2 regions of the Frondihabitans sp. GW821-FHT04F02 genome follow, and region 2 is predicted to be linked to the other one. Evidence: predicted binding sites of a transcription regulator. Region 2 holds the regulator's gene; the other holds the start of a gene.
The links. Region 2 encodes HspR, which represses chaperone genes until heat shock. Its sites were predicted from a motif close to AAGTTGAGTCNNNNNGACTCAACTT; they were not measured.

Region 1: the regulator HspR is predicted to act here: its motif matches at 4,870-4,894, upstream of AC07TY_RS06860 (ATP-dependent Clp protease ATP-binding subunit).

What each region holds. Positions count from the first base shown of each region.
Region 1 covers NZ_JBWKSZ010000002.1:356,608-364,025, forward strand. The annotation lists gene AC07TY_RS06835 (transglycosylase domain-containing protein) at 1-1,365, shown strand, start outside; gene yczR (MocR-like transcription factor YczR) at 1,372-2,805, opposite strand; gene AC07TY_RS06845 (hypothetical protein) at 2,866-3,024, shown strand; gene AC07TY_RS06850 (AraC family transcriptional regulator) at 3,006-3,992, opposite strand; gene AC07TY_RS06855 (YflT domain-containing protein) at 4,168-4,806, shown strand; gene AC07TY_RS06860 (ATP-dependent Clp protease ATP-binding subunit) at 4,910-7,384, shown strand.
Region 2 covers NZ_JBWKSZ010000006.1:903-8,320, reverse strand. The annotation lists gene dnaK (molecular chaperone DnaK) at 1-1,050, shown strand, start outside; gene AC07TY_RS15615 (nucleotide exchange factor GrpE) at 1,054-1,644, shown strand; gene AC07TY_RS15610 (DnaJ C-terminal domain-containing protein) at 1,750-2,763, shown strand; gene AC07TY_RS15605 (heat shock protein transcriptional repressor HspR) at 2,815-3,228, shown strand; gene AC07TY_RS15600 (phosphotransferase) at 3,236-3,967, shown strand; gene AC07TY_RS15595 (hypothetical protein) at 3,988-4,401, shown strand; gene AC07TY_RS15590 (GntR family transcriptional regulator) at 4,405-5,085, opposite strand; gene AC07TY_RS15585 (class I SAM-dependent methyltransferase) at 5,187-6,311, shown strand; gene AC07TY_RS15580 (pilus assembly protein CpaE) at 6,694-7,137, opposite strand; gene AC07TY_RS15575 (DUF3060 domain-containing protein) at 7,257-7,418, opposite strand, start outside.

The DNA of each region.
Region 1 (7,418 bases), on a different contig from region 2:
GCGAAGGCGATCAAGCAGCCCGTCACCCCGCACATCACGCAGCAGTCGAACGGCTGTGCGACGGCCGCGAAGTACGACGCCGGCTACTTCTGCAAGTACGTCGAGCTGTCGCTGCTCGACGACACCGCGTTCGGCAAGACGGCCGACAAGCGCATCGAGACCCTCACCGAGGGCGGCCTGGCTATCCACACCACGCTCAACCTCGACCTGCAGGCGCAGGCTCAGACCGCGGTCAGCGCATACATGCCCACGAGCGTCCCCGGTCTCAACGTCGGCGCCTCGAACGTGTCGGTCGAGCCGGGCACGGGTCGCATCATCACGATGGTGCAGAACACGACGTTCAATGAGACATCGACCGGCGGGGCCGGCACGACCAGCGTCAACTACAACACCGACCACGACCGGGGCGGCTCGCAGGGCTTCCAGACGGGCTCGTCGTTCAAGGCCTTCACGCTCGCCGCCTGGCTCGAGGCGGGCCACACGCTCAACGAGACCGTGACGACCTCCGAGCACGACTTCACCGGAAGCGAGTTCACGAACAGCTGCTACGGCATCAGCAACGATCCGTGGCCCGTGGCGAACGCCGAGGCGGTGCCGGGCTCGATGTCGGTCATGCTCGCGACCGAGGAGTCCATCAACACCGCCTACGCGCAGATGGGCAAGAAGCTCGACCTCTGCTCGATCCAGAACGCCGCCTTCGGCATGGGGATCCACCCGGCCGATCCCGACGCGAACCCGTTCATCTCGGTGCCGTCGATGATCCTGGGCACGAACTACGTCGCCCCCCTCGCGATGGCCACGGCGTACGCCGGCATCGCCAACAACGGCGTCGTCTGCTCCCCTGTCGCCATCATGAGCATCACCGGCGCCGACGGCAAGAAGATCGCGGCCACACCGACCAAGTGCACTCAGGGGATGTCGGAGGACGTCGCGCACGGCGTCCAGTACGCCCTTCAGACCGTCCTCACTCCGGGCGGTACCGCCGCGTCGGCCAACCCCGGCGACGGCGTCCCGATCATCGCCAAGACGGGCACCACCGACGGCGCCGTCCAGAACTGGCTCGTCACCTCGACGTCGAAGATCGCGCAGGCCACCTGGGTCGGCAACATCTCGGGCGGGGCGAATTTCTATCACACGTACATCAACGGGCAGTACGGCTACGGCCTGAAGTTCTCGATGGACAAGCAGATAATCCACGACCTCAACGTCGCCTACCCCGGGGCGACGGGCTTCACGGCCCCGCCGCAGTCCGAGATCGGCTACGTGCAGAAGGCGCCGGCGAAGTCCGACCCGTCGGGTGACTCGAAGAACGACAAGGGTGCGGACAAGGCGCCGACGCCGCCGACGGACAAGGGCAAGAACTAGCCCGACTCAGACGACGAACGCCGTCTCGTGGGCGGCGCTCCGCCAGCGCGAGCCCGGACCGAGCGTCGACCACACCTCGGCGAGGCGCGAGATGCCCTCTTCGAGCGCTGCGGTGGAGCCGGTGATCGGGATTCGGAGGTTGCGCTCGAACGCGCCGTCGATGCCGAACCGCGAGCCCGCAGTCACGGTGACGCCCCGGGAGCGGGCCGCGAGCGACAGGGCGGAGCTGAGGGGGGCGCCGAGGCCGATCCACAGGGCCAGACCGCCGTTGACCGTCGGCACCTCCCACTCCGGCAGGAGCTCGCTGAGCAGGCGCACCGCGGTATCGCGCCCGGCACCGAGCTCGATGCGCCGGGCCTCGCGGATGCGCGGCAGGTGCGCCATGGCCTCCACCGCGACGAGCTGGTCGAGAACCCCGTTGCCCATGTCGCCGGCGGGCCGGGCGAGGGCGAAGCGCTCGATGAGGTGGCGTTCGGCACGGATCCAGCCGATGCGCAGGCCGCTCCAGATCAGCTTGCTCATCGAGCCGACGGTGATGACCGTGGCGCCGTGCGACGGCAGCGCGGCGAACGGGGTGGTGGTGAACGGCCGGTCGATGTCGAGGTCGGCGGGGGTCTCGTCGACGAGCAGCGGGGTTCCGGTGCGCGCCGCGGTGGTGAGCAGGAGCTCGCGGTCGTCGTCGCGGAGGCTCGCGCCGGTCGGGTTGTGGAAGTCGGGGATCAGGTAGGCGAGGGCAGGACGCGCATCGCGGAGGGTCTCGGCGAGGCCGGGCGCGTCGGTGCCGCCGAGGGGGAGCGGGCTGGCGACGAGCCGCGCGCCGGCTGACAGGAAGGCGTCGAGGGCGTGCGGGTAGCTCGGTGTCTCGACCACGACGCGGTCGGCCCGGCCGAGGAGCGTCCGGGCGATGAGCGCGATGGCGTGCTGGGCGCCGAGCGTCACGAGGATGTTGTCGGCGGTGGTGGGGGCGCCCTTGGCGGTGTACTGGTCGGCGATGGCCTGGCGGAGTTCCTGCGCCCCGAGAAAATCGATGCCGCCTCGCGCGACGTGCTCGGGCAGGCGAACGAGGGCCCGGGCGGCGAAGTCGGCCACCTCGGGCCACGCCTGGGGGGTCGCCTTGCTCAGGTCGAGGTCGACGGGGCCTGAGACGTCGGCGGGGCGCGTCGCGTCGGGGAGCTCGAGCACGCTGCCCGAGCCCTGGACGCTCGACAGCACGCCGCGTTCGCGCAGGAGCCGGTACGCCGACACGACGGTGGTGCGGCTGATGCCGAGCGCGCGGGCGATCTCGCGCTCGGCCGGGAGGCGGGTGGACGAGCGGACGCGGCCGTCGATCAGGAGCACGTTCAGCTTCTCGGCGAGCTCGATGTGCGCGACGCCGCCGTGGCGCCATTCGCCGAGGAGGGTCTGGAGCGCGTGGGTTCCGAGGGCGGTCGTCGTGGTCACGGAGCCACTTTACCGGGATTGGTCCTTTCTGCGGCCACCAAAGCAGGATTGGATCTCGACATGACCTCATTGGACCCGTCAATAATCGCCCTGCTCGTCTTCGCCGGGATTGGCCTCGTCGCCGTCGCCTTAGTCGTCGTCGCCGTCGCGCGCGACGGCTACGGGCCGGTGCCCGACCGCGATGGAGGTCGCCGCACGACTCAGCGCCGCAGCGTCTGAGCCGGGTACTCGCCGAACCGCTTGACGTAGGCCGACGAGAATCGGCCCGAGTGCGCGAAGCCCCAGCGGAGGGCGATCATCGACACGGTGGTCTCGGAGGGGGCCGCGGCCAGCAGCTCGCCGCGCACCCGGTCGAGGCGGACGCCCCGGAGGTACTCGCTCGGCGTCGACTCGAACTGCTGGTGGAAGGCGTGCTGCAGCCCGCGCAGGCTGAGGCCGGCCGCGTCGGCGATCGCCGTGGTCGTGATCGGCTCGGCCGCGTGCTCGTGGACGAACTCCAGGGCTGCGACGAGCCGCGCGTTGCCGGGCGCGACCGCCAGACCTCGCCGCTCGGGGCCCTCGTGCGCGAACGTGTCGAGCAGGGCTCCGGCGAGCAGCCGCTTCGCCTCGGACTGCTGCAGCTCGGTCGAGGGCGTGCCGAGGATGGCGCGCGCGGCCACCTGGACGGCCTCGTTCCACGCCACGAGCGCTGCCGTGTCGGGAATCGCCGTGTGGTCGAAGTGGAGCCGGCTCGGCTCCGCGCCGGCTCGCTCGGCCGCGATCCGTTCGAGGTAGCCCGACTCGAAGTGGATGAGGTTCTGCCGGAAGTCGCTGAGGTGGAACGCGTACCGCCGACCCGTCGGGAACATCGCCGGTCGTCCCCGCGCCATCCGCAGCTCGTCCGCGCCGATGTCCATCAGGCCCTGGCCGGCGGTCAGCCACGACACGATGTACTCGCCCTCGGGCTGCACCGTGCCGCGGATCGATCCGAGAAACCTCGACGACCGCAGGGTCACGTCGTCGTCGCCGTCGATCGTGTAGCGGTACGCGAACGGCAGCTCGGTCTGCTCCGCGTAGAAGCCGGAGCCGTTGTAGTTGCCCGCGTACAGGGCGAAGGCCTCGTCGAGGTCGCGTCCGTGGTGGTCGGCCTTGATCTGGGCGGTATCGGGCGTCTGCTCGGCGTCCGGGCTGTCATGGTGCTGGCTCATCGATGGGGATGCTCGCACGTGGGTGACGCTTGCGTCATCCCCTGGTGCGGCCGTGTTTTTCCTGGTAATGGGCGAGTGTTAGGCACACCTCCGGCGCTGACCGGGGACTATCCGAAAAACGCCAGGCGACAAGGGCAGAGTGGAGGTCCGTCCCTGAATTCACAAGGAGTACTCGATGTCGAACGACAACCCGTCTGGTGCCGGTTCTGCCGGAGACCCCGCTGCCGACCGCCCTCAGGCCGGCCCCGCCCCGCAGTACGGCGAGTACGCGCCTCCGGGTGCTGTCCCGCCGCCCGTCACGACGCAGCCCGCCGCCGACTCCACGGGATCGCAGGCCGAGCAGGCCGGCGGCTTCGGCGCGTTCGCCGGCGGCGGCTACCCGCAGGTCGTCGCGACCTACACGAAGTACGAGGACGCCCAGGCCGCGGTGGACCGCCTGAGCGACGAGGGCTTCCCCGTCGAGAACGTCTCGATCGTCGGCCACGACATCCGCACGGTCGAGAACGTGTCGGGGCGTCTCACCAACGGCAAGGCGGCCGGGCGCGGTGCGCTCAGCGGCGTCTGGTTCGGCCTGTTCCTCGGCTTCCTGTTCGCGATCTTCGCCAATGCGAACCTCGTCGCGGTGCTCCTCACGGCCGTCGTGGCGGGTGCCGTGTGGGGAGCCCTGTTCGGATTCGCCGGGCACGCCATGACCCGCGGCCGCCGCGACTTCTCGTCGATCAAGACCATGGAGGCCGGCCGCTACGAGGTGCTGGTGCGCGGGGAGTTCTCCGCCCGGGCCTCGCAGGTGCTGACTCAGGCTGTCTACAAGTAAGGGTTGAGTCCACCCCGCTCATCTTTGTGAGCGGGGTGGGAATGTCTCGCGTCCTCCTGCGTTGAGTTGAGTCAAAGGCACTCAAGTTTCTCCTGGAGGTTCCATGCCCGACAACGTCGACATCAGCCGACTCCTCAGCCGTCGCACGCACGAGCTCATGGCCGCGGCGCGCGAGATCGCCGTCTCGCGCGGTCACGCGGAGCTCGACGCTCTCCACATCCTTCGGGCCGCGCTCGACCTCCACCCGGCCAGCGACCTCGTCGCCTACGTCGGAGCCGACCGCGACGCCCTGGCCGCGGCAGTCGACGGCCGCCTCCCCGGCGCGTCCGCCGATGCCCCGCAGCGTCCGGCCCTGACCGCGGCGGCCCAGCGGATCCTGCTGGAGGCCGCTCAGGCGGCACGCGCGTTCGGCTCGACCTACGTCGACCCGGAGCACGTCGTCTTCGCGCTCGTCGTCGATCAGGGCTCCGCGCCCGGCCAGCTGCTCGGCGCCGCGGGGATCACTCCCGAGGCCATGCAGCGCTTCGTGCAGTCCGGCGGCCCCGCGCAGGCGGCGGCCGGCGCCGAGCCGGCTTCCGAGACGCCGACGCTCGACCAGTACGGCACGGATCTCACCGCGCGAGCTCGCGAGGGCCTCATCGACCCGGTCATCGGCCGCGCCGATGAGATCGAGGCGACCGTCGAGATCCTGCTCCGCCGCACCAAGAACAACCCCGTCCTGATCGGCGAGCCTGGCGTCGGCAAGACCGCCATCGTCGAGGGTCTCGCCCTGCGCATCGTCTCCGGCGACGTGCCTCCGGTGCTCCGCGACAAGCGCGTGGTCGCCCTCGACCTGCCGGGCATGGTGGCGGGCACCCGCTACCGCGGCGACTTCGAGGAGCGCCTCACCAAGGCGATGGACGAGATCACAGCGCACTTCGACGAGCTCATCGTCTTCATCGACGAGCTGCACACGGTCGTCGGCGCCGGTGCCGGAAGCGACGGCGGAATGGACGCCGGCAACATCCTGAAGCCGCGTCTCGCCCGGGGCGACCTCCACGTCGTCGGCGCCACCACGCTGGCCGAGTACCGCCGCGTCGAGAAGGACGCCGCACTCGAGAGGCGCTTCCAGCCCGTCCAGGTGCCCGAGCCCTCGGTGGCCGATGCCACGGCCATCCTCGGCGGGCTCGCCCCGCGCTACGAGGAGCACCACTCGGTGACCTACACGCCCGAGGCCCTCGCGGCCGCAGTGGAGCTCTCGCACCGCTACGTCAGCGACCGCTTCCTCCCCGACAAGGCCATCGACCTGATCGACCAGGCCGGCGCGCGCCGTCGCCTGCGCCTCGGGCTCGTCGTCGACACCGCCGCCCTCCAGGCCGAGCTCGCCGAGCTCGAGGCCGAGAAGAACCGCGCGGTGGCGGCCGAGCGGTACGAGGAGGCGTCGGGGCTGCGCGACGCGATGACGGCCGTCGAGGCCCGGCTGGCGGAGGCGTCCGGCGTTCCTGCGCCCGAGGACCTCGCCGCGAACGCCGACGCGGTCATCACCGCCGACGACATCGCCGAGCTCATCTCGCGCGCCACGGGGATCCCCGCCGCGCGCCTCACCGACGGCGACCGCTCACGGCTCGCGCTGCTCGAGACGGAGCTGCACGAGCGCGTCGTCGGTCAGGACGACGCCGTCGCGGCGATCGCCAAGGCCGTCCGGCGCTCGCGCACCGGGCTCGGCGACCAGCGCCGCCCGACCGGCAGCTTCCTCTTCCTCGGCCCGACGGGCGTGGGCAAGACCGAGCTGGCGAAGGCCCTGGCCGCGTCGCTGTTCGGCGACGAGACCGCCATGCTGCGCTTCGACATGTCGGAGTTCGGCGAGCGCCACACCGTCTCGCGCCTCGTCGGCGCCCCTCCCGGCTACGTCGGCTACGACGAGGCCGGTCAGCTGACCGAGCGCGTGCGCCGGAACCCGTACTCCGTCATCCTGCTCGACGAGATCGAGAAGGCGCACCCCGACGTGTTCAACCTGCTGCTGCAGGTGCTCGACGACGGGCGCCTGACCGACGGACAGGGACGCACTGTCGACTTCCGCAACACGGTGGTCATCATGACGTCGAACCTCGGGTCGGAGTTCTTGGCGTCGCGGAGCGGTGCGATGGGCTTCGTCGGCGGGCCGGCCGACGGCGGCGGTTCTGACAGGCACAGCGGGTTCGGCTCGGACAAGGCGCTGCGCGACCGCGTGATGGGCAAGCTGCGCGAGGCCATGCGACCGGAGTTCCTCAACCGCATCGACGAGATCGTGCTGTTCCGCAAGCTCGAGCGCACGCAGCTCGCAGCGATCGTGTCGCTCATGCTCACCGAGACCGGCGCCCGGCTCGCCGCGCAGGGCATCCGGTTCGACGCCTCGCCCGAGGCCGTCGACTGGCTGGCCGAGCACGGGTACGAGCCCGAGTACGGCGCTCGCCCGCTGCGCCGGCTGATCCAGCGCGAGGTCGACGACCGGCTCGCGACGCTCATGGTCGACGGGCGCCTCGCCGCCGGGTCGACCGTGCGGCTCGCGGTGGCCGGCGGCGGCCTGACGGCCGACGTGCTGGTGGCGGCGGCCGTCTAGCGGCCCGGCCCGCCGGCTCCTAGCCCCGCCGTTT
Region 2 (7,418 bases):
CTCAACCTCGACGAGACCATCTCGCGTTCGCAGTTCGAGCAGTGGACCTCCGACCTCCTCGACCGCACCAAGAAGCCGTTCAACGACGTCATCAAGGAGGCCGGTGTCAAGGTCGGCGACATCGCGCACGTCGTCCTCGTCGGCGGCTCGACCCGCATGCCCGCCGTCTGGGAGGTCGTTAAGCAGCTGACCGGTGGCCAGGACCCGAACAAGGGCGTGAACCCCGACGAGGTCGTCGCCGTGGGTGCGGCCCTCCAGGCCGGTGTCCTCAAGGGCGAGCGCAAGGACGTCCTGCTCATCGACGTCACCCCCCTGTCGCTCGGTATCGAGACCAAGGGCGGCGCGATGACCAAGCTCATCGAGCGCAACACGGCCATCCCGACCAAGCGCAGCGAGACCTTCACGACGGCCGACGACAACCAGCCGTCCGTCGCGATCCAGGTCTTCCAGGGCGAGCGCGAGTTCACCCGCGACAACAAGAACCTCGGCACGTTCGAGCTGACCGGCATCGCTCCGGCTCCGCGCGGCATCCCGCAGATCGAGGTCACTTTCGACATCGACGCCAACGGCATCGTGCACGTCTCCGCGAAAGACAAGGGCACCGGCAAGGAGCAGTCGATGGTCATCTCGGGCGGCTCGTCGCTCTCGAAGGACGACATCGAGCGCATGGTCCGCGAGGCGGAGGAGCACGCCGCCGAAGACAAGGCGCGCCGCGAGGCCAACGAGCTCCGCAACTCGGGCGAGCAGCTGGTCTACTCGATCGAGAAGCTCCTGAAGGAGAACGACGAGAAGCTCCCCGCCGACGTCAAGACCGAGGTCCAGGGCGACGTCGATGCGCTGAAGACCGCGCTCGCCGGCGACGACGAGGCGGCCATCAAGCCAGCCGTCGACAAGCTGACCGAGTCGCAGCAGAAGATCGGCCAGGCGCTCTACGCATCCGACCAGGCCTCCGCTTCGGCTCCGACCGACGAGCCCGCCTCCGAGACCCCGGCCGACGACGAGGACATCGTCGACGCCGAGGTCGTGGACGACGAAGACGACAAGAAGTAGCCCGTGACCGACGACAAGAACGGCACCCCCGAAGAAGAGCCGCTCCAGCCGACCCCGGAGTCGCCCAGCGAAGACGGCGGCACGGCCGACGTCGAGGGCGCGGAAGAGCTCGTCGAGGCCGAGGGCCCCGATGTCGAGCTGTCGGTCGAAGACGAGGCGATCCTGGATCAGGCCTCCGTCGACCTCGTGGCCGACATGCGCCAGGACATGCTCCGTGCGCAGGCCGAGCTGGTCAACTTCCGAAAGCGCGTCGAGCGCGACCGGGAGGCGAACCGGGACGCCGTTGTGGCCGAGGTGATCCGAGCGATCCTCCCGGCTCTCGACGATCTCAGCCGCGCTGAGCAGCACGGCGACCTCACCGAGGGCCCGATGGTGGTCATCGCGCAGAAGCTCCGCAGCGGATTCGATCGCTTCGGACTCACGCAGATCGGAGCCAAGGGCGACGTGTTCGACCCGAAGTTCCACGAGGCGATCGTCCAGCTCCCCACGGCCGACGTCACGGTCAACACCGTGGCCGATGTCATCGAGCCGGGCTATGTGCTCGGCGAGAGAGTGCTCCGGGCGGCCAAAGTCGCCGTCTCGGTCCCGGCCTAGGCGCTACAGCTCCACCGGCGGCGGGCTCCCTCCAGGGGCCCGCCGCCATACTGATACTTCCGCGTCCTTCGAGGGGCGCGAGTGACACACAGAAGGGCGGCACGAGTGGCCAGCCAGGATTGGTTCGACAAGGACTTCTACGCCGTGCTCGGCGTGTCCAAAGACGTGACCCCCGCGGAGCTCAAGAAGGTCTACCGCAAGCTCGCCCGCCAGTACCACCCCGACTCGAACCCCGGCGATGCCAAGGCCGAGGCCAAGTTCAAGGAGATCTCCGAGGCCAACTCGGTGCTCTCCGACGCCGCGCAGCGCAAGGAGTACGACCAGATCCGCGCCATGGGCTCGGGCGCGCGCTTCACGGCGGGTGCCGGCGGCCAGGGTGGCGGGGGAGGCTTCGAGGACGTCTTCGGCGGCATGTTCGGCCAGGGCGGCCGACAGGGCGCGGGCGCCGGGCAGTATCCTTCAGGAGCGCGGGGCGGCGGCTTCGAGGACATCTTCTCCGGCATGTTCGGCGGCGGCGGCTTCGGCCAGACCAGCGGCGGCTACCGGGGATACGGCGGCCCGAGCAAGGGTCGCGACATCGTCGCCTCGACCACCCTCGACTTCCGCACGGCCATCACCGGCGACACCATCACGCTGACGCAGTCCCAGGGCAAGCCCATCAAGGTGCGCGTGCCCGCTGGCGTCCACGACGGCCAGAAGATCCGTCTGCGCGGCCGCGGCGAGCCCAGCCTCGACGGTGGCGAGTCGGGCGACATCGTCCTGACGATCGCCGTCCGCCCGCACCCCGTGTTCGAGCGCGACGGGCTCAATCTGCGACTCGATGTCCCGGTGACCTTCGCCGAGGCTGCCCTCGGCGCCACCATCGAGGTGCCCACGCTCAGCGGCGAGAACGTCCGCCTGCGCGTCGCGCCCGGGACGCCCAGCGGCCGCGTCCTGCGGGTCAAGGGCCGCGGGGTCGATGCGAAAGACGGAAAGGGCGACCTGCTCGCCACCGTCCAGGTGGCCGTGCCTTCGCACCTCAGCGACAAGGCCAAGGCGGCTGTCGAGGCCCTCGTCGCGGCGCTGCCCGTCGAGAACCCGCGCGGCGACCTGCTCGACCGGGCCAAGCAGAACTCGTAGCCCCGATCCTCGTAGTCTGACGACTATCCCGAGCCGGTGAGGAGGCCGACCATGGACGAGTACTCGCCGATCTTCGCGATCGCGGTCGCTGCCGAGCTCGCTGAGATGCACCCGCAGACGCTCCGCCAGTACGACCGCCTCGGACTCGTCATCCCGACGCGGACGGCTGGCAAGTCGCGGCGCTACTCGATGCGCGACGTCAATCAGCTGCGCGAGATCTCCCGCCTCAGCGGCGAGGGCGTCAGCCTGGAGGGCATCAAGCGGATCCTCGAGCTGGAGAACCACGTGACCGCCCTGCAGTCGCGGGTACGCGAGCTCGAGTCTGCGCTCGCCGACGAGCTGCTGAACCGACCGGGGTCGCGGGTGTTCGCGGCGTCGTCCGGCGGCGGCGTGGTGCCGCTTCGGGCCGGGCGGCGGCCGGAGCGCCCGACGCAGGTGGTGCTGTGGCGGCCCGAGGGGCGGTGAGGCGGCGGTGAGCTTCGTCCGGCCGGCGCAGGTGCCGCGAGGCCCCGTTCCTGCGCCCCCTCGGGTCGTCGAGCTGGCGGCAGGAGACGCGATCATGCCGGTCTGGGTGAACGAGGTGGGCGGTCTGACGTTCCAGCTCGGCGAGGGCGACACCCGGCGGTTCGCCAAGTGGGCCCCGCACGGACGCGGCCTCGACCTGGCCGGCGAATTGGAGCGACTGCGCTGGGCCGTCGACCACGCGCCGGTGCCGCGAGTGCTCGACGAGGGGCGCGACGCTGACGCCGAGTGGCTGGTGACGGCGGGGCTGCCGGGCCGGAGCGCGGTGGACGATCGGTGGCTCGCTGATCCTGCGCGGGCTGTGTCGGCGTGCGGTCGGGCGCTGAGGGCGTTCCACGACACCGTGCCCGTCGACGGCTGCCCGTTCGACTGGTCGATCGAGGAGCGGGCCGCAGGCTCCACGTTCGACACCCGCGACGCCCCGCCGATCGACCGGCTCGTCGTCTGCCACGGCGACCCCTGCGTGCCCAACACGATCCTGAACGACGACGGCTCGTGGTCGGGCATGGTCGACCTCGACGCGCTCGGAACCGCCGACCGCTGGGCCGACATCGCGGTCGCGACGATGAGCCTGGCCTGGAACTACGGCCCCGGATGGGACGCACCTTTTCTCGAGGCGTACGGCGTCGACGACGACCCCGCGCGCATCGGGTTCTACCGGTCGCTCTGGAACCGCACCTGAGACCGGGCTAGGGTCGGGCCATGAAGAAGGTGTCAGGGACCATCTCTCATCCGCTCACCGTCGAGGAGCCGATCGTGCTCACCGGGGTCGCTCCGAGGGGAGCGCTGGTCTGCGAAGGTGGTTCGCTCGACCTCCGCGGCGTCGTCGGCGACCGGCTGACGATCGAGCCGGGCGGGTACGTGCTCCTCAGCGGCACCTGCGACGCGACGGTCGCGATCCACTCCGGCGGGTTGCTCGAGATCGCAGGCACGCTGAACGGCCGCATCGCTCGCAACGACGGGGAGGTCTGGGCCATGGCGGGCTCGACCATTCAGGGACGGCTGCTGACGGCGCTCGGTCTGCTTGGGCCTCTTGACCCGGAGGCGACAGTCGAGGCGGGAGCGCCGCGGTTCCGGTTGACGTCGGTCGGAGGTCTTCTCGAGGTAGTGCCCTAGCCGTCAGGTGGTGTGCGCGTCGAGGAGGCTCTCGGAGCAGGGAGCGGGGAGCTGGTGCAGAGTCTCCGCGGCGAGTTCTGCTGCGATCGCGTCGCAGGCGAGAGTGGCCTGCCGCAGAGCGCTGTATGACCGCGTGAGCCGCGGCTGGCCGAAGATCTCAGTGATGTTGGGCAGACGCAGCTTGTAGGCGAGACCCGCCGTGGTGTCGTGGCAGACTCGCTGCAGATGCGGATTGCCGCAGTAGTCGACGAAGAGGTCGAAGGCTGCATACGTGTGGACGTTGAGGGCCAGGCCGTCATCGTTCTGGAGATCCGCCAGGCAGGTGTCGAGGGTGGCGACGATCTGCCTCCTCACCGGATCGGGCAGGACCGGCGTCGCCAGCCGAACCGCGCCTCCGAACAGGACCCCCAGCGTCTGGATGACCTGGACGGCCTCCTCCGCCCGGGGGACGGCGACGCGGGTGTGCTTGTTCGGCACGATCTCGACGAAGCCCGCGTGCGCGAGATCGCTCAGCGCCTCCCGCACAGGTGTCCGCGAGCAGCCCAGCCACGAGATGAGGTCGTCGTCGGCCAGGCGCTCTCCTGGTTCGAGGATGCCGGACAGGATCGCCTTGAGGATCTCTTCGCGGATCCGGTCGCGCATGAGCGTGCGTGGACTCGAGCGTTGGGTCTCGGGGATGGGCATAGACACAGCGTTTCGCAACAGTTGCCGTTTGTCAAATGTTTTATGCACATATTACGTTCGGGATCTACCGACCGGGCTGTGCACATCACTACGCTTGGCTCATGCCCCTCGACCTCGCCGCCCTCCGCCGCCGTCCCGACTTCGAGGCGCCGAACCTGGTCGCGGTCGATGCCACCGATCGGCTGCTCCTCGATGAGGCGACCGCGACGCTCTCGGCACTCGGCTCCGGACAGCTCGCCGTCATCGGCGATCACTACGGCGCGCTCACCCTCGGCGCCGCGTCGGCGCACGGGCTGACCGGCATCCGCGTGTTCCAAGATCCGCTCGTGTCCGAGCTCGCACTCGATGCCAACGCGGCCGAGGTCGGTCTCGAGGGCACGTATGCGCACCACTCCCTCGACGGGGCGCTGGTCGACGGGGCCAGGGCCATCCTGCTCCAGCTGCCCCGCTCGCTCGCCGCGCTCGACGAGATCGCCGGCCTCGTCGCGCGCCACGCCCATCCCGAGGTCGTCGTCTACGCCGGCGGAAGGCTCAAGCACATGACGACCGCGATGAACGACGTGCTCCGCGAGCACTTCGAGGTGCTCTACGCGGGTCTGGCGCGGCAGAAGTCGCGCGTGCTGACAGCGTCCGAGCCGGTCGACCCGCCGGTGGAGTCGGCCTGGCCACGCTCTCAACGGCACGATGATCTCGGCCTCGCCGTCGCCGCGTTCGGCGCCACGTTCGCCGGCGCGAAGATCGACATCGGCACGCGCGCCCTGCTCGACGTGCTGCCGGAGGCCCTTCCGTCGGCCGATGTGATCGTCGACCTGGGGTGCGGGTCGGGTGTGCTCGCGGTCACAGCCGCCCTGACGCGGCCCGAGGCCCGCGTCATCGCGTCCGACCAGAGCGCCTCGGCTGTCGCGTCCGCTCGGGCGACAGCAGAGCTGAATGGCGTCGCCGACCGCGTGACGGTCGTGCGCGACGATGCTCTCTCATCGCAGGCCGAAGGGTCGTGCGATCTGGTGCTGCTGAACCCGCCCTTCCACGTCGACGCCGCGGTCGAGCCCGGCATAGCGCTCAAGCTGTTCGAGGCGGCGGCTCGGGTGCTGCGGCCGGGCGGAGAGCTGTGGACGGTGTACAACTCGCACCTCAAGCACAGAGACACCCTGGAGTCCGTCGTGGGTCAGACGCGTCAGGTCGCGCGCAACCCGAAGTTCACCGTCACGGCCTCCGTCCGACGCTGACGGGCACCCGCGTCAAGCCAGTGGTTCCCGGTGCCGTGCCGTTCCGATGTCGCCGACCTGCTCGAACAGCCAGGCCGTGCTCCGTTCGGCTGCGTCGCCCAGAAGGGCTTCGCGGACTTCCTGCTCTTCGCGCTCGTGACGAAGGGGATCGCCTGTACTCGATTCCGACATGGTCACCTCCCGTTGGCGTATATCGGTTATCCCCGTCGTCCGCAGATCGAGGTGGGATCAGTCTTGCCCCGACCACGAGGTCCGCGTCCGGCTCCCAGGTGAAATTAATCGGCCGTTCTCATACAGTCGGCCCGGACCCCAGCTTGCCCAAGGACAGGTTGCACCTCGTTGCAATCGTCGATAGGAGAGACCGTGAATTCCTGCGACTCGTCTAGTCGAGCCGTTCCTCGATCGTGAGCGACGCCTCGATGTAGGCGAGTAGCGCGCTCCCGTACGCGTTCTCGGCGTCCGGCGCCGCGAACACCTGGATCTCAGCGCCGATCGTGGTGCTCACCTCGAAGTCGCCGGCCTCGGTGCGGGTCAGCGCATGGAACGTCGGGCCCAGCAGGTCTCGAAGCTGGTCCTCGCGCGGCAGCCAGAGCGAGTCGTCGGTCGACACCGAGTCGAGAGCCCACTCGGTGGTGCCGTTGAAGCCGAGCTCCGTGCCGGTCGGGTAGGTGTGCGCCTCGATGGTCATCTCACTGATGGTGAAGATCTCGGGGTCGCCCTCGCCCGGGTCGAAGGCCTCGCTGTCGATGAGAAAGCGGTCTCCGGTTGCGGGTCGCCAGCGGAGTCCGGCGTCGTGGAGGTTTCGGGCGAGAGCGACATCGATCATGCCGCCATCCTGCCCGACGCGGCTCCTGCCTGCTCGTCCGGCCGGGGTGCTCACGGCAGGGGCGCAGGAACGCGGAATGGGCGCCTCCCACAGGAAGGCGCCCATTCCGCGTGCTCGGCTTACTTCGTCGCTGCCGTGATCGTGTTCGCGGCTCCCTTGTCGTCCACTTCCGGCTTCGAGGCGCCGGTGTACTTCACGGCGTTCTCGTTGCCTGACAGGCGGACACGAGTCGTGGCGTCGTCGACCGTGATGGCGTTGCGGTTGCCCTCGACCACGAGGTC